3 regions of the Halomonas sp. HNIBRBA4712 genome follow, and region 3 is predicted to be linked to each of the others. Evidence: predicted binding sites of a transcription regulator. Region 3 holds the regulator's gene; each other region holds the start of a gene.

Region 1 (5,534 bases), on a different contig from region 3:
CGGCGCGCCGGCGACCCGCCAGCCGGAGCCGAGCATCTGCGCGTAGGTATCCCACAGTTTGTCGCCGGGGGTGAGCGGCAGCACCCCGCGCACGAAGGCGCCGGCGTCGTGGGTCGAGGCGATGAACGCGACATACACCGGAAACGCCACCACCAGCACGCCGGCAATCAACACCACGTGGGTCAGAATGTTCAAGTAGGGTCTGTTTTCGACCATGGTTAAGACCTTTGCGTGCTAGTAGTTGACCCGGCGTTCCACGTAGCGGAACTGCACGAAGGTCAGAAGGATCACGATGCCCATCAACAGCACCGACTGGGCCGAGGAGGAGCCGATGTTGAGCCCCGCTACGCCATCGGTGTAGACCTTGTAGACCAGCGTCATGGTCGCCTGGCCCGGCCCGCCGGCGGTGGTGGCGTCGATCACCCCGAAGGTGTCGAACATCACGTAGTTGATGTTGATGATCAGCAAAAAGAAGGTGGTGGGTGACAGCAGCGGAAAGACGATGCTCCAGAAGCGCTTGAAGGGCGTGGCGCCGTCGATGGCGGCGGCCTCGATCAGCGATTTGGGTACCGACTGGAGCCCGGCGAGAAAGAACAGAAAATTGTAGGAGATCTGCTTCCAGGCCGCGGCGATAGTGATCAGCACCATCGCCTGGCTGCCGGAGACCCGGTGGTTCCAGTGGATGCCGAACCAGTCGAGTACGTGGGGCAAAAGCCCGATGGTCGGGTTGAACAGAAACCACCACAGCACCCCGGCCACCACCGGCGCCACCGCGTAGGGCCAGACCAGCAGCGTGGTGTAGAACTTCGCGCTTCTCAGCACCCGGTTGACGCACACCGCAAGCAAAAGCGCCAATCCCATGGAAAGCACCGTGACCGAGATGGCGAAGATCGCCGTGCGCCCCAGGGCGTTCAGGTAGCTCGGGTCACTCAGAATGCGCGCGTAGTTCGAAAGCCCCACGAAGGTGGTCTTGAAGCCGAAGGCGTCGGTGCGCTCGAAGCTCGACTTCACCGCTTGGCTCGCCGGCCAGATGAAGAACACCAGCGTAATGGCAAGCTGTGGCGCCAATAACCAATAGGGAAGCCACCGATTCTGATAGGTGGAGCGCTTGGTTTGCATGATCGATCCTGTGTGGCGAAGGCCCGGAAAAGCCGTCCCCTGAGCCCGCCCTTGAAAGCGAAAAGCCAGGCGCAGGGGAGGGCTCTCACGACCAACCCCGGCCAAGGCCGGGGTTGGTCGAAAGTGTCAGCGCTTAGTTATTGGCCGACTCGAAATCGCGCAGGATCTGGTTGCCGCGGCGCGCCGCGTCATCCAGCGCTTCTTGCCCGCTCTTGTCGCCCGCCAGCACCGCCTGGAACTCCTCGTCGAGCACCATGCGCACCTGCGGGTAGTTGCCAAAGCGCAGACCCTTGGAGTTTTCGGTGGGCTCGTTGAGGTTGATCTGCTCGATGGCGAGATCCGCGCCCGGGTTCTCCTCGTAGTAACCCTGCTCCTGGCTCAGCTCATAGGCGGCGGTGGTGATCGGCAGGTACCCGGTCTCCTGGTGCCACTCGGCCTGAACCTCGGGCAGCGACAAGAACTCGAGGAATTCCGCGACGCCGGCGTATTCGTCCTCGTCGTGACCTGCGAGCACCCACAGGGTCGCGCCGCCGATGATCGAGTTCTGCGGGGCGCCTTCGACGTCCTCATAGTAAGGCAGCATGCCGAAACCGACCTCGAAGTCGGAGTTGGCCAGTACGTCGGCGCGCGAGGCCGAGGAGTTCATGTACATCGCGCAGTCGCCGGCGTAGAACGAGGGTGCCGCGTCCGGGCCGTTGGCGGGGCCGGCGTAGCGGTAGACGCCGCTGTCACTCCACTCCTTGAGCTGATCCCAGAAGCGCGCCTGCACCTCGCCGTTGAAGACGAACTCGGTGTCCATGCCGCCAAAGCCGTTCTCTCTAGTGCCGATCGGCTGATTGTGCAGCGCCGAGAAGTTTTCCAGACCAATCCAGTTGGCCGCGTAAGCCATGGTGAAGCCACAGGACGCCGCGCCTTCATCGACGATCTGTTGGCCCATCTCGCCCATTTCCGCCCAGCTGGTCGGCGGCGTCTCCGGGTCGAGCCCGGCGGCCTCGAAGGCGTCCTTGTTGTAGTAGAGGATCGGCGTCGAGGAGTTGAACGGCATCGAGAGCATGTTGCCATCGGTGTCGGTGTAGTAGCCGGTCACGACGGGCAGGTAGTCGTCAGGGTCGAAGGTGTTGCCGTGGGCCTCCATCAGCTCGAACACCGGGTAGATGGCGCCGCGGGCGGCCATCATGGTGCCGGTGCCGACTTCGTAGATCTGCACGAGGTGGGGCTGCTCGCCGGCGCGGAAGGCGGCAATGGTGTTGACCATGGTCGCTTCGTACTCGCCCCGGTAGGAGGGCACGACCCGGTACTCGTCCTGGGTGGCGTTGAACTCTTCGGCCAGGCCGACCAGGCGCTCGCCGAGCTCGCCGCCCATGGAGTGCCACCAGCTGATCTCGGTCGCTGCCTGGGCGGAAACGCCAAAAGTGGCCGCCGCGATACCGACGGATAACGCGCGTAACGTGAAACGAGACATACATCACTCCTTTTGAGCCCGGACGAGCCAGGCGGCGCAGTACGTTTATTGAGGTTCTTGGGTGCACTGAACAGTAGTGAGTCTAGATGACAAATTGATGAACGCTAAGCGTCAAAAGACGTGAGGGCATGCCACTTTGGCAGTAGGCGCCTGGTCCCAAGCGGTGCTAGGGTGGGCAAAACCGATCCATCGAGACACGCCATGACGAATGCAGAATCGCTTCTTTCACAGCTTATCGCCTTCGATACTACCTCGCGTGGCTCCAACCTCGCACTGATCGAGTTCGTCGAGAGCTATCTTGCCGACTACGGCGTCGCCTCGGAGCGGGTGATGAGCCCCTGCGGCACCAAGGCGAATTTGATCGCGCGTATCGGCCCGGAGGCGCCGGGTGGAGTGATGCTCTCCGGCCATACCGACGTGGTGCCGGTCGAGGGCCAGCCCTGGTCGACGGACCCGTTCACGCTTCACGACGGCGGCGACGGCCGGCTTTATGGCCGGGGCAGCTGCGACATGAAGGGCTTCATCGCCTGCGCGCTCGCCCTGGTGCCCGAGTGGGTCAAGGCACCGCTCGCCCAGCCCATCTATTTCGGCTTCTCCTATGACGAGGAGATCGGCTGCGTCGGCGCGCCGGACTTGATCAAGCGCTTTTACGAGCACTACTCCACCACGGCTCATGTGATCGTCGGCGAGCCGACCTTGATGCAGCCGGTGGTGGCGCAAAAAGGCGCGACCAACCTGCGTACCACCGTGACCGGGGTCGAGGCGCACAGTAGCCAGGTCAACCAGGGCACCTCGGCGATCCACGTCGCCGCAAGGCTCGTCACTTTCATCGAGGACACCATGGCTGAGCTGGTGGAAGAGGGCCGGGTGGACGAGGCCTTCAACGTGCCCCACACCAGCCTTCACGTGGGCAGGATCAAGGGCGGCACGGCGATCAACATCATGGCCCGCGAATGCACCTTCGAGTGGGAGATTCGCCACCTGCCGACCGACACCTTCGACGAGGTGTTCGCCCGCTTCACGCAGTACGCCGATTCGCTCAAGGCCGAGCTTGCAGCGCGCGGCAAACGCGTCGAGATCGACACCGAGGCGCTCAACGTCACCGTGCCGGGACTTGCCGATCGCGACAACGCCGCCGTGCTGCGCCTGGCGAAGGATCACCTGCCCGATGAGTGCTGCAACCACGCGGTGGCCTACGCCACCGAGGCTGGCCAGTTCCAGGGCCAGGGGCTTCAAACGATCATCCTCGGCCCCGGCAGCATCGCTCAGGCCCACCAGCCGGACGAGTACATCGAGAAGAGCGAGCTTGAGGCGTGTGTGGATTTCATGACCCGGATGGGTAGGGCGCTGGAGGCGCCGTTCGAGGGGTAAAAGCTCAAACACTTGAGAAAGATGGGTGCGGTGCCGGGAAGCTCTACGCGAGGGCGCTGTGAATACTTCCTTGTACGCTACTTTCGCCATCCCTGGCGAAAGACCCTCGCTACGAGCTACCCGGCACAGCTGACAAGGTGGATAGGCTATAAACCACTAACAAAAACACCCGCCTTGAGCGTAATGCCAGTCAGTTAAGGTATCTGGCTACCCATTGAGCCTGGTTAGTCTACCGTGGGAGGCCGCTTCAGCGGGCGAATGGCACCGTCAGGTGCCTTGGCTTGGCCACCCGTCGCGAGCTGAAGCTCCCTCCCACAAGTACTATCCATGCTTAACTGAACGGCATTATGCCTTGAGCGGGTGTTTTTCACATACTGCCGAATAATACGCCTAGGGCGAGGAGTGCTCCTCATAAAGCTCCGCCTTGGCGTCGCGCATGACCTCCTCGCAGGCCTGCTGATGGGCAAGCTGGGTGATCAGACTTTGAGTGACTTCGAAGCCTTTCATCAGGCAGGTATCCACCTCGGCGAGGCTAATGGCAGGCGTTACGCGGCAGTCGATTCTGACCGTGCGGCCGCTGCCCTGAAGGCGGTCGGCGAATCGCCGCAGTCGCCAGGCAAGTCGTTCTTTCCATCGGGCCGCGTCTACCGCGCCCTCGTTTACGCTAAACGTGCACTGCCATTCCGGTCTGTATACCTTCATGCGAACCTCCGCTGCGTCTGGAAAGATGATTGGGTCGTGTGTCGTACTCCGTCTTTTTTGGCCATGTGACTCTGCTACTATACCCACATTGACCGCGACCGATACAGGAAAAAGGCCCGATACACCCGCGTTAATGGGGCCACCGCTATGACCTCTAGCCTGAAGACAAGTTGCCCCTGTGGCAGCGGCGCTGTGTACGAAACGTGCTGCGGCGTTTACCACCAGGGCGTGCCCGCGCTTACCCCCGAGGCGCTGATGCGCTCGCGCTATAGTGCCTTTGCACTCGATCTCGTCGATTACCTGAAAGCCACCTGGCACCCCAGTACCCGGCCTCAAGCGCTTTCACCCGACCCGGCCACGCAGTGGAAAAGGCTCGTTATCGAGAGCGCCCCGGCTCCCAAAGGCGAGCGCGGCACCGTCCACTTCAAGGCGTACTTTTTCGAGCGCGGCTGGCACGTGCTGGAAGAGGTCTCGCGCTTCGTAAATGAGTCTGGGCGCTGGTACTACCTGGACGGCGCCCCGCGCCTTGAAAAGCTCAAACCCGGACGCAACGAACGCTGCCTGTGCGGAAGCAATCGAAAATTCAAGGCGTGCTGCGGTGGCTGATGGCGAAGACGTAAAGGCGCCGTGGTATCTTTACCTGCTGGAGTGTCGGCGCGGCACTTACGCCGGTATTACCAACGACTTGACCCGGCGCTACCGCGCTCACTGTCAGGGCAAGGGGGCGCGCTATACCCGCGCCCACCCGCCCAGGGCGCTGCTCGGTGCGCAGCCCTTCGACAATCGCGCTGAAGCGAGTCGCGCCGAGTATCGACTCAAGCAAAAGCCCCCCGCCGAGAAGCGCCGTTGGGCGGCAAACTGGCCCTACCGGCTCGACGAT
Region 2 (5,534 bases), on a different contig from region 3:
GCGATGCGCGCTTCGACCAGGTATTTTCCGGCTGGTATTGGCAAATCACCGACCAGGGCGAGCACCGGCTCGCCTCGCGTTCGCTGTGGGACCAGCGCCTGCCGGTCACCGACAGCCGAACGCTCAGCGCGCGCAGTCTCGAAGGCCCGCGTGGCCAGCCGCTGCGCGTGGTCGAGCGCGACATCTACCTTGCGCCGCTGTCGTCGCCGCTGCACGTCAGCGTCGCCGCCGACGAAAGCAGCCTGCAGGCGGACATTCTCGGCTTTCAGCAGCTGTTGTGGCTGGGGATCGTGGCGCTCTCGGCGCTGTTGCTCGGCGTACTGGCGCTGCAGGTACGCTTCGGGCTGGCGCCGCTTCGGCGCATGAATGCCCATCTGCGCGCGGTCGAGCAGGGCGCGGCGAGCCGCATGGACACCCGCTTGCCCGAGGAGCTCGCCACCCTGGCCGGGTCGATGAACGCGGTGCTCGCCCGCGACGAGCGGCTGATCGAGCGCGGTCGCCACGCCGCGGGCAATCTCGCTCACGCGCTGAAAACACCGCTTTCCGTAATGCGCCTTCAGCTCAAGCACGTTGAGCCGGACCAGCGCGAACGCCTCGACACCGAGCTTGCGCGTATCGACGCCGCCGTGCGCCACCACCTGGCCCGCGCCTCGGCGGCGGGCAGCGGCCCGGCATTGGCCTCGATGTCGCTCGAAAAAGCCCTCGATGGGCTGATCGAGGGCCTGACGCGGCTGGCTGCGCGCCGCCAGATCTCCCTGACGCCGCGCTGGCAAACGCGTCCGCGGGTCCGCCTCGACCAGCAGGACGCCCAGGAAATCGTCGGCAACCTGCTCGATAATGCGCTGCGCTGGGCGCAAAGCCGCGTGACGCTATCGATCGCGATACAAGGCGCCACGCTCACCCTGAGCGTGGCCGACGACGGGCCGGGCATGAGCGAAAGCGAGTGCACCGCGGCGCTCGAGCGCGGCAAGCGCCTTGATGAGCAGCGCTCGGAAAGCGGGCTGGGGCTCGCCATCGTGGCGGATCTGGTAGCGCTTTACGGCGGTACCCTCACGCTTTCCCGCGCCGAGATCGGCGGGCTCGACGTTACCCTGACGCTGCCGGTGGTGGTCCATGACTGAACGCAACGCCCTCAACGCTTCCGCGCTGCCCGAGGTGCTGGTCGGCCCGCTGCTGCGCCGGTTGAGCACGACCCGGCTTTCGCTGTGGCTTTTGACCACGCGCCCGCTCGAGATGGCGCTGGTGCTCTTTCCCGGCCAACGCGTCGAGCGCGCGCTGGCCCTCGACGCGGCGAAGCGCCTGCGTATTGGCCATCACGCGTACATTGTCCTGATCGACGTGGCGCTCGACGAACCGCTGCCTTGCGATACGCGCATCGACTACGACCTGCGCCTGAAAGATTCGGCGGGGTATTGGCGTTCGATCAACGAGTGGGCGAGCTGGCTTTGCCATGACGGTCAGCCAACCCCCGCCTTCGTGCTCGCCTCGCGCCACCACCGTTTGATGCACGGCTCATGTCGCAAGCCGCACCACGAAAGCGCTGATGGCCTGGTGCGCGGCGATGCCTGGCTTGCCGAGCAGCAAAACGCGCCCGGCCAGTGGCCGGCGTGGCTTCTGATGACCGGTGACCAGGTGTACGTGGACGACGTGGCGGGGCCGACCCTTGCCGCGATTCATGCGCTGATCCGGCGTCTCGGGCTTTACGACGAAACGCTCGAAGGTGCGACGGTCGCCGATAGCCAGGCGCTTTACGCCGCCCCGGAGAGCTATTATCACCGCGAAGCGCTGCTGCCGGACGTGACCAGCAACGCCGCGCTGCGCGAGCGCTTTTTCGGCGGGGTGAAAAAGCCGGTGTTCACCTCGGCGAACGCCTCGAACCACCTGATGACACTGGCCGAAATGCTCGCCATGTACTGCCTGGTGTGGTCGCCGACGCCCTGGCGGCTGATCGAGGTGGCCATGCCGGCGTTGGCGGAAAAGGACGCCGCCGTTTACCGCCAGGAGCAGGCGGTCATGGACACCTTCGTCGAGGGCGTCGCGCAGTCTGCCCGACTGATGGCGCATCTGCCGACGCTGATGATCTTCGACGATCACGACGTGACCGACGACTGGAACCTGACCGCCGACTGGGAGCGCTGCGCCTACGGGCATCCGTTTTCCAAACGCATCATCGGCAACGCCCTGATCGCCTATCTGCTCTGCCAGGGGTGGGGCAACGACCCGGACAAGCTCACACCGCTGATCGACGAGGCCGGCGCGCTGCTCGACACGGAAAAAGGCCGTTTGGAAGCCTTGCGGCAGGATCGCTTCATCGAGCGGCTGCTGCGCTTTCAGGGCTGGGAGTTTCAGGTGCCCGGGGAGCCTGCGCTTCTGGTGCTGGATACCCGCACCCGGCGCTGGCGCAGCGAGCGAAGCCCCAAACGCCCCTCCGGGCTGATGGACTGGGAGGCGTTGATGGAGATGCAGCAGGCACTTCTCGAGTGCCAGAGCGCGGTGATCGTCTCGCCGGCACCGATGTTTGGCGTCAAGCTGATCGAAGGCGTGCAGAAGCTCTTTACCCTGGCGGGCAAGCCGCTGGTGGTGGACGCCGAGAACTGGATGGCACACCGCGGTGCGGCCAACGTGCTGTTACAAATCTGGCGCCACTCGAAAACGCCGGGCAACTACGTGATTCTCTCCGGCGATGTCCACTACTCCTTCGTGTATGACGTTTTCGTGCGCCGGGCCGAGCACGCGCCGCACCTGTGGCAGATCACCTCGAGCGGTATCAAGAACACCTTCCCCAAACAGCTTCTGAACCTTTTCGACCGGCTCAATCGCTGGCTCTACGCGCCCTGGTCACCGCTGAACTGGTTCACCAAGCGGCGCAAGTTCGACGTGGTGCCCCGCGACCCTGAACCGGCCAGCGCCGGTGAGCGGCTGGTCAATGCAAGCGGGCTCGGGCTTGTCGATCTCGATGCTCGGGGCCGACCTTCTGCCATTCGCCAACTCGACGCCCGCGGCGGCGAGGTCACGTTCCCCCCTCCCGAGCCTTCCTCGCACGACTAAGGCAGAGCGTGCCATCGGCTAGTCGTTCAGCGCGGTAAGCAGTGCGATTCTGCCCAAGGGTCATCGGTTCGTCATGCAACTGTCGCGCCGCTGTCATGCGCGGCTGCCACGATGCAATCACTTCGAACAATGCCCTCGGGAACCCACCATGACACGCTCCTTGACTCGTACGCTTGCCAGTGCCGCCGTGACCGGCGCCTTGGCACTGACCGCGCTTAACGCCGCCGCCGATCTCTCCTCGCGCTACACCGACAACGACGGTGACATGATCGCCGATGTACCGACGGACGAGTCCCAGTGGGTCGACCCCAGCACGCTGGTGTTCGCCTATACGCCGGTGGAGGACCCGGCGGTGTACGCCGAGGTGTGGGCGGATTTTCTCGACCACTTGAGTGAGGCGACCGGCAAGAACGTGCAGTTCTTCCCGGTGCAGTCCAACGCCGCCCAGCAGGAGGCGCTGCGCGCCGGACGCCTGCACATCGCCGGGTTCAACACCGGCGGCGTGCCGGTGGCGGTGAACTGCGGCGGCTTCCGGCCGTTCGCCATGATGGCCGCCGAGGATGGCAGCTTCGGTTACGAAATGGAGATCATCACCTATCCGGGTAGCGGCATCGCGTCCGTCGAGGATCTGGAAGGGCGCCAGCTGGCGTTCACCTCCGAAACCTCCAACTCGGGTTTTCGCGCGCCGTCGGCGCTGCTTCGCTCCGAGTACGGCCTGGAGGCGGGCGAGGATTTCGAAACCGCCTTCTCCGGCTCCCACGACAACTCGATTCTGGGCGTGATCAACCAGGATTACGACGCGGCCGCGATCGCCAACTCGGTGGCCACGCGCATGATCGCCCGCGGCGTGATCGATGAAAACGACTTCGACGTCATCTACACCTCGGAAACCTTCCCCACCACTGGCTACGGCCTGGCGCACAACCTGAAGCCGGAACTCGCCCAGCAGATTCAGGATGCGTTCTTCAGCTATGACTGGGAAGGCACGCCGCTGGCGGCGGAGTTCGCCAACTCCGGCGAGGCGCAGTTCATCCCCATCACTTACGCCGATGACTGGTCGGTGATCCGCACCATCGCCGACGCCAACGACGTGGCCTACGACTGCGACTGATCCCAGGTTTCACTCCCTTCTTTCGGCCGGAAGCAGCGCTTCCGGCCGAGTTTTGTCACGATGAGGTACTCCCATGCTCACACTCAAAGGCGTTGGTAAACGCTACCCCACCGGCGATCGCGCCCTGAGCGACATCGATTTGACGCTGCCCAGGGGGCAGGTGCTGGCGCTGATCGGCCCGTCAGGCGCCGGCAAAAGCACCCTGATCCGCTGCGTGAACCGGCTGGTGGAGCCAAGCCAAGGCAGCATTCGCCTGGAGGGCGATGAGCTGACCGCGCTTTCCGGCGCCGGGCTCAGGCGGGCGCGGCGTTCGATGGGCATGATCTTTCAGGAGTACGCGCTGGTCGACCGGCTCTCGGTGATGGAGAACGTGCTCTCCGGGCGGCTGGGCTACGTCGGCTTCTGGCGCAGTTTCTTTCGTCGCTACCCCGAGGATGCGGTGCGCGAGGCGTTTCGTCTGCTCGAGCGGGTCGGGCTAGAGCACGCCATCGACAAGCGCGCCGACGCGCTCTCCGGCGGCCAGCGCCAGCGGGTGGGCATCGCCCGGGCGCTGTTGCAAAGCCCGAGACTTTTACTGGTCGACGAGCCCACGGCGAGCCTCGACCCGAAAACCTCGCGCCAGATCATGCGCCTGATTCGCGAGCTCTGCGCCGAGCGGGGCTTGGCCGCGATCATCAATATCCACGACGTGGCGCTGGCCCAGCAGTTCGCCGACCGCATCGTCGGCTTGCGCGCCGGGCAGATCGTCTTCGACGGCGCGCCGAGCGGGCTCACCAGTGAGATCCTCACCACGATCTACGGCGAGGAGGAGTGGGATACCCGGGTCGAGCCGGAGGATACCGAGGCGCGGCCCGCCCTGGCATCGCGCGAGCCAGGCGCCAGCCGGGCGTTCACGCCAGCGGTGAGCGGGGGGCTGCGATGAGCGCTCGAATTGATGCGCGGCTGGCCGCGGCGCGCCAGGGGCAGTGGCGAAAGCCCGCCTTCATCGAGCGGACGTGGCTGCGCTGGGCGCTCGGCGCCGGCACCCTTTTGTACCTTGCGCTGGCGCTGGGCACCGTCGAGGTGAACTGGGCGCGGGTCGCCGAAGGCGCCGGGCGCGGGCTCAACTTTCTGGCCGCCTTTGCTCAGCCGGATTTCGTCAGCCGTCAGGGCGATATCGTCGCAGGGCTGATCGAGAGTCTGACCATGACGCTCACCTCCACGGTGATCGGCGTGCTGCTCGCCATTCCCGTGGGCCTTGGGGCGGCGCGCAACGTGGCGCCGCTGCCGGTTTATGCGCTGTGCCGGGGCATCATCGCGGTGTCGCGTACGTTTCAGGAGATCATCATCGCCATTTTGTTCGTGGTGATGTTCGGCTTCGGCCCGCTGGCGGGCA
Region 3 (5,534 bases):
CGTACGGTGAAGGTACCAAAGCCGATCAGGGCGACGTCTTCGCCTTTCGCCACGCTGTTGGTGATTTCGTCGAGAATGACGTTCAGCACTTGGCCTGCCTTGTCCTTGGACAGGTCGGCGTTTTCGGCGATGGCAGCGGCCAGGTCAGGTTTGCGCATAGAAGGTATCTCCCTGATAGAAAAAATAAGCGTAACGCTTATGAGTGCGATTGAAAACGAACGAGTGTTTTAATTTGATTGTCTCGAGCGCGAGGCCGGGCTCGAGCGCTACTGCGTTGCGATTTAGCCTAGCAGCGCGGGCACTGCTCTGGAAAGCTCCACTTTCCTTTTGACCGCGCGCCCTGTCAATGCAAACCCGACTAATTGCCCATCTTTATCTTTTGCAAAGGCGGCGAGCGCATCGGCCTCGCCTTCGACCTGCCAGTGACTTGCCGGCTCGACCGGCGGGTAGGCCACCACCGGCAGAAGCGGCGTCTTGACGATGACCGGCCAGGCGCCGAGGCGCACCCGGGTCGGCTCGCCGGTCAGCGTGGCGGCCAGCGCCTTGACGCTGGCCTGAAGCGGCTGAACGTACATGGCGTTGACCCCGTCGATGCACGCCGCGTCGCCCAGCGCGTAGATGCGTTCACAAGAGGTTTGCAGATAGCGGTCGACCTGAATACCGCTTGGCTGCGTCTCGAGTCCGGCCTGCTGGGCCAGTTCGATGCGCGGCGCCAGGCCCGTGGCCATGAGAACGGCATCGACGTGGTGGGTCTGGCCGTCGTCGAGGGTGAGGGCGATGTCGTCGTGCTCGCCGGGGGTGATGGCGGCCACCGTGCGATGCAGGGCGAGCGCGATGCCCGCCGCCTCGAAAGCATCAATCAGCGCCTTGCCCAGCGGCGGGGGCAGAAGGCGGGGCAGCGGCGTGGCTTCCGGGGCGATCAACGTGACCCGGTGGCCGCCGGCGTGCAGGTCGTTGGCGAACTCGCAGCCCACCAGCCCCGCGCCGATCACCGCCACCCGCGCAGGGCCGCGGGTGAGTGCTGCGTGAAAGCGGCGGTAGTCGTCGAGGTCGTTGACGCTGAAAAAGCGCTCGGCCAGCGCGTCGGGCACCTCGAGGGCAGCGCGCGGGCGGGCGCCGGTGGCGAGCACCAGCCTGTCGAACGCGAGAAGCTCGCCGTTTTCGAGCGTGAGCTGGCGGGCCTTGGCATCGAGGCCGGCGACTCGCGCGTTGGCACGCAGCGTGACGTTCAGCTCGTCGGCGAGTGCTTCGCCGCTCTGGCGGGCGAGCGCCTCTGGCGCAAGGCGCTTGCCAAACCCGGTGGAGAGCAGCGGCTTGCTGTATTCGTCGCCGCTGTCAGCGCTCAAAAGCGTAATCGAGCGCGTGTCGCCGCGGCGGCGCAGCTCGCGGGCAAGACCGATGCCGGCCATGCCGGTGCCGACGATGACCAGGTCGACCGGCGTTGCCGTTTTCAAGGAAGTGTGAGCCATGGCATCACCCGGGTGAAAAGCGAATGTCTACAAAAGCGTGCCAAAGCCCCATGTTACACTAACGCCCACCCCATGACCGCCCTGGAGATCGCGTGGCTTCACACCCTCTCACTGCCCACCCTTACCCGCGATGGCGCCCCGTCAGCGCTCTGCGCCCGGCGATGAGCGCGCCCTGGTGGCAGTGGGTGGCCTCGACCGACTCTCTGACCGCGCGGCTGATCGACGCCGGCCACCCAAGTGACTTTCGCGTCACGCTGCTGGGCCAGCGGGTGGGCGTGCCCGCCCGCGACGAAGCCCGGGCGCTGGGGCTTGCGCCACGGCGGCTTGCCTGGCTTCGCGAAGTGGCGCTCGGCGCGAAGGGCCGCCCCTGGGTCGTGGCGCGCTCGGTGGCGCCGCTTGACGCGCTGACGGGCCAGCATCTCGATACCCTGGGCGAGCGCTCGCTGGGCAGTTGGCTGTTTCGCCAGCCGGATCTGGTGCGCGGCCCGCTTTACGCTACGGCCCAGCCCACGGCCTTCGCCGAGCGCCAGGCACCGGCAGGCGTACAGGCCCTCTGGGCGCGGCGCTCGGTGTTCTATCACGGCGGGCTATCGCTTCTGGTGCAGGAGGCGTTTTTATCCACCATGGCGGATGATCTTGGCATGGCTTCGCGCTAGGCTAGAGGCGATTTTATCTTCGTGAGGTAGGCATGGACCGTTCTCTGCTGCGCCCGACCGGGTGGTCCCGGCTGGGCGACTTCATCACCCTGATGCGCCTGGACCGGCCCATCGGCACTTGGCTTTTGATGTGGCCGACGCTCTGGGCGCTGTGGCTGGCCGCCGAGGGCGTACCGGGGCGCAAGGTGCTGTTGATTTTCGTCGCCGGCGTTTACGCCATGCGCGCGGCCGGGTGTGTGGTCAACGACTACGCCGACCGCCACTTCGACGGCCACGTCAAACGCACCAAAAATCGGCCGTTGGCGACCGGGCGCATCGGCGAGGCCGAGGCCAAGGTGCTGTTCATCGCGCTGGTGGCGGTGTCGTTCATCCTCGTGCTGTTGACCAACTGGTTTACCGTGATGCTCTCGGTCGGCGGGCTGGCGCTGGCCGCTGCCTACCCCTTCATGAAGCGCTATACCCACTTCCCCCAGGTGGTGCTCGGCGCGGCGTTCTCCTGGGCGATCCCGATGGCCTTTGGCGCCACGCTTGGCTACGTGCCGCTCGAGGCCTGGGGGCTGTTTCTGGCCAACGTACTCTGGACCGTCGCCTACGACACCCAGTACGCCATGGTCGACCGCGACGACGACCTGAAGATCGGCATCAAGTCCACCGCGGTGCTGTTCGGTCAGGCCGACCGGCTCATCATCGGGCTCTTACAGCTGGCCACACTACTGTTGCTGGCCTGGGTGGGCTGGCGCACGGGCCTTGGCGGCTTTTTCTGGCTGGGGCTGGCGGCGATGGCGGCGACCTTCGTGCACCAGCAGCGTTTGATCGTGCAGCGCGAGCGCGACGCCTGTTTCCAGGCCTTTTTGAACAACCACTGGTCGGGGCTCGTACTCTTTGCCGGGCTTGGCTTGAGCCTCTGGCCGGTGGCGGGCTAATGTTACCGTTGTCATAAAACTGTCACCCGCTCATGGTGTGATTGTCACCGAGACGTCATCGACCCCTTTTTGCCTTTACACCGTGAGGCCCGCCCATGACCGCCAGGACCGTTCTGATCGTCGACGACGAGGCGCCCATCCGTGAAATGATCGCGGTGGCCCTGGAGATGGCCGACTATCGCGTGCTCGAAGCGGACAACGCTCAGGATGCCCACGCGCTGGTGGTGGATCACCAGCCGGATCTGCTGCTGCTCGACTGGATGATGCCCGGCACCAGCGGTATCGAGCTGGCCCGGCGCTTGAAGCGCGAGGAGGCCACCGCCGAGCTTCCGATCATCATGCTCACCGCCAAGGGCGAAGAGGACAACAAGATCCAGGGCCTCGAGGCGGGCGCCGACGACTACATCACCAAGCCGTTCTCTCCCCGCGAGCTGGTCGCGCGGCTCAAGGCGGTGCTCCGACGCACCACCCCGCGCGGCATGGAGGACCCGGTCGAGATCAACGGGCTGCTGCTCGACCCTGTGAGTCACCGGGTCAGCGCCCACGGCAAGGCGCTCGATATGGGGCCGACCGAGTACCGCCTTTTGCAGTTCTTCATGACCCACCAGGAGCGCGCCTATACCCGCAGCCAGCTGCTCGATCAAGTGTGGGGTGGCAATGTCTACGTCGAGGAGCGCACCGTGGACGTTCACATTCGTCGTTTGCGAAAGGCCCTTGGCGATGCCCATCAGAATCTGATTCAGACGGTGCGTGGCACGGGTTACCGCTTCTCCGCTCGGGCGTAAGCCGTGCATCTGTGGAGCCGGGAGTTATGGCGCGTCGCCTGGCTTGCCACGCTGGGCGTGATCGTTGGATGGCTGTTCGATGCGCCGGGCATCGGGCTGGCGGCGGGGCTGGCCGTTTGCCTTTACTACCACTTACGCCAGCTGCGCGCGCTCTACCGCTGGCTGACCCTCACCCCTAATCAGGAACCGCCCGCGGCGGCGGGGCTCTGGGGCGATCTGCTCGATCGCCTTTACCGCTACCAGAAAAGCCAACGGATCACCCAGAATCGGCTGCGGGCGACGCTTTCGCGCATTCAGGAGTCTTCTGAAGCGATGCGCGACAGCGTAGTCATGCTCGACCGTCACGGGGACCTGGAGTGGTGGAACAGCGCCGCGACCGACATGCTGGGATTACAGGCTGCCCACGATCGCGGCCAGCATATTACCAACCTGGTGCGTGATCCGGCCTTCGTGCGCTACTTCGCTTCGCTGAGCTACGGCGAGCCGCTGACGATCACGTCACCAATCGACGAGCGTCGCATTCTCGAGTGTCAGATCACCCTGTACGGCGATGACGAGCGCCTGCTGATGGCGCGCGACATTACGCGTTTGCACCGCCTGGAGCAGATGCGCCGGGACTTCGTCGCCAACGTTTCTCACGAGCTTCGAACACCGCTGACGGTGCTCTCGGGGTATCTGGAAACCTATAGCGATCTGGCCGAGACGCTGCCGCCACGACTCGGCCGCAGCATTACCCAAATGCAGGCGCAAACGCGGCGTATGCAGAATCTGGTCAACGACCTGCTGCTGCTTTCACGCCTTGAAACCGATCAGGGCGGCAAGGACCACATGCCATTGGCGCTGGCGCCGCTTCTGGAGAGCATCTGCCAGGACGCCCGGGCGCTTTCCGCTCAGCAGCACGAAGCCCCACAGCAGATCGAGCTCGAGATCGAAAGCGATGCCCGGCTTCTTGCCAGCGAGCAGGAGCTTCGCAGCGCGATCTCCAACCTGATGTTCAACGCCGTGCGCTACGCGCCGCCGGAGAGTCGGATCACCCTGCGGTTCGTTGACCTTGAAGAGGGTGGCGCCTGTATCGAGGTAGAGGATAACGGCGAGGGTATCGACCCGGTGCATATCCCCAGGCTCACCGAACGTTTCTACCGCGTCGACAAGGGCCGTAGCACCGCAACCGGTGGAACGGGCCTTGGTCTCGCCATCGTCAAGCACGTACTGCTGCGTCACGACGCCAAACTGCAGATCGATTCCCACCCAGGCCTGGGCGCCCGCTTTCGCTGCGTATTTCCCGTCTCAAAAATTGCCCCCGTACTCACGGCTCGTTAAAAGCTTTACAAGTGTGTCAAAGTGGCAGCGTTAACTTGTACAAAAATGCTCATGTGTCATTTTTAGCCACTATCCACGTGCTCTTGTGGCATCAGCAACATGCCTTGTACAACTTGTGTAATATTTTAAGTTTTTGATTTTATTTGTTATTTAATTAAATTGGCACGCATGGCATACGATCTGCAAAGATTTGAGTAAGAAAGAAAACGGTGAACGACACGGATTGCACGTCACTGTCTCTTACTTCAAGCGGTACCCACAGCAATTCAGGAGGTGGATTATGATGTCCAAGGAACTGCTCAAGAAAGCTGGAATTCTCGGTATCTCTTTCGGTCTGCTGGCAAGCCCGATGGCCTTTGCCCAAACCACGGATCATCCTTC

Evidence for each region. The regulator PhoB, encoded in region 3, activates phosphate uptake and scavenging genes when phosphate is short. The targets are predictions, from matches to a motif close to TGTCATANNNNTGTCANA.
Region 1: a site for PhoB is predicted at 2,667-2,684, ahead of ugpB (sn-glycerol-3-phosphate ABC transporter substrate-binding protein UgpB). Genes of this name have one in related genera too.
Region 2: a site for PhoB is predicted at 3,118-3,135, ahead of phnD (phosphate/phosphite/phosphonate ABC transporter substrate-binding protein). Genes of this name have one in related genera too.

Annotation. Positions count from the first base shown of each region.
Region 1 is NZ_JBIFXR010000001.1:161,237-166,770, forward strand. Features, by position in the region: gene ugpE (sn-glycerol-3-phosphate ABC transporter permease UgpE) at 1-216, opposite strand, end outside; gene ugpA (sn-glycerol-3-phosphate ABC transporter permease UgpA) at 235-1,119, opposite strand; gene ugpB (sn-glycerol-3-phosphate ABC transporter substrate-binding protein UgpB) at 1,253-2,581, opposite strand; gene argE (acetylornithine deacetylase) at 2,783-3,952, shown strand; gene ACGK9R_RS00850 (hypothetical protein) at 4,343-4,654, opposite strand; gene ACGK9R_RS00855 (YchJ family protein) at 4,802-5,260, shown strand; partial or broken gene ACGK9R_RS00860 (GIY-YIG nuclease family protein) at 5,253-5,468, shown strand.
Region 2 is NZ_JBIFXR010000001.1:203,573-209,106, forward strand. Features, by position in the region: gene ACGK9R_RS01035 (sensor histidine kinase) at 1-1,121, shown strand, start outside; gene ACGK9R_RS01040 (alkaline phosphatase D family protein) at 1,114-3,048, shown strand; gene phnD (phosphate/phosphite/phosphonate ABC transporter substrate-binding protein) at 3,197-4,159, shown strand; gene phnC (phosphonate ABC transporter ATP-binding protein) at 4,233-5,081, shown strand; gene phnE (phosphonate ABC transporter, permease protein PhnE) at 5,078-5,534, shown strand, end outside.
Region 3 is NZ_JBIFXR010000007.1:162,439-167,972, forward strand. Features, by position in the region: gene ACGK9R_RS14215 (HU family DNA-binding protein) at 1-158, opposite strand, end outside; gene ACGK9R_RS14220 (NAD(P)/FAD-dependent oxidoreductase) at 282-1,469, opposite strand; gene ACGK9R_RS14225 (chorismate--pyruvate lyase family protein) at 1,562-2,125, shown strand; gene ubiA (4-hydroxybenzoate octaprenyltransferase) at 2,158-3,048, shown strand; gene phoB (phosphate regulon transcriptional regulator PhoB) at 3,144-3,833, shown strand; gene phoR (phosphate regulon sensor histidine kinase PhoR) at 3,837-5,153, shown strand; gene ACGK9R_RS14245 (hypothetical protein) at 5,437-5,534, shown strand, end outside.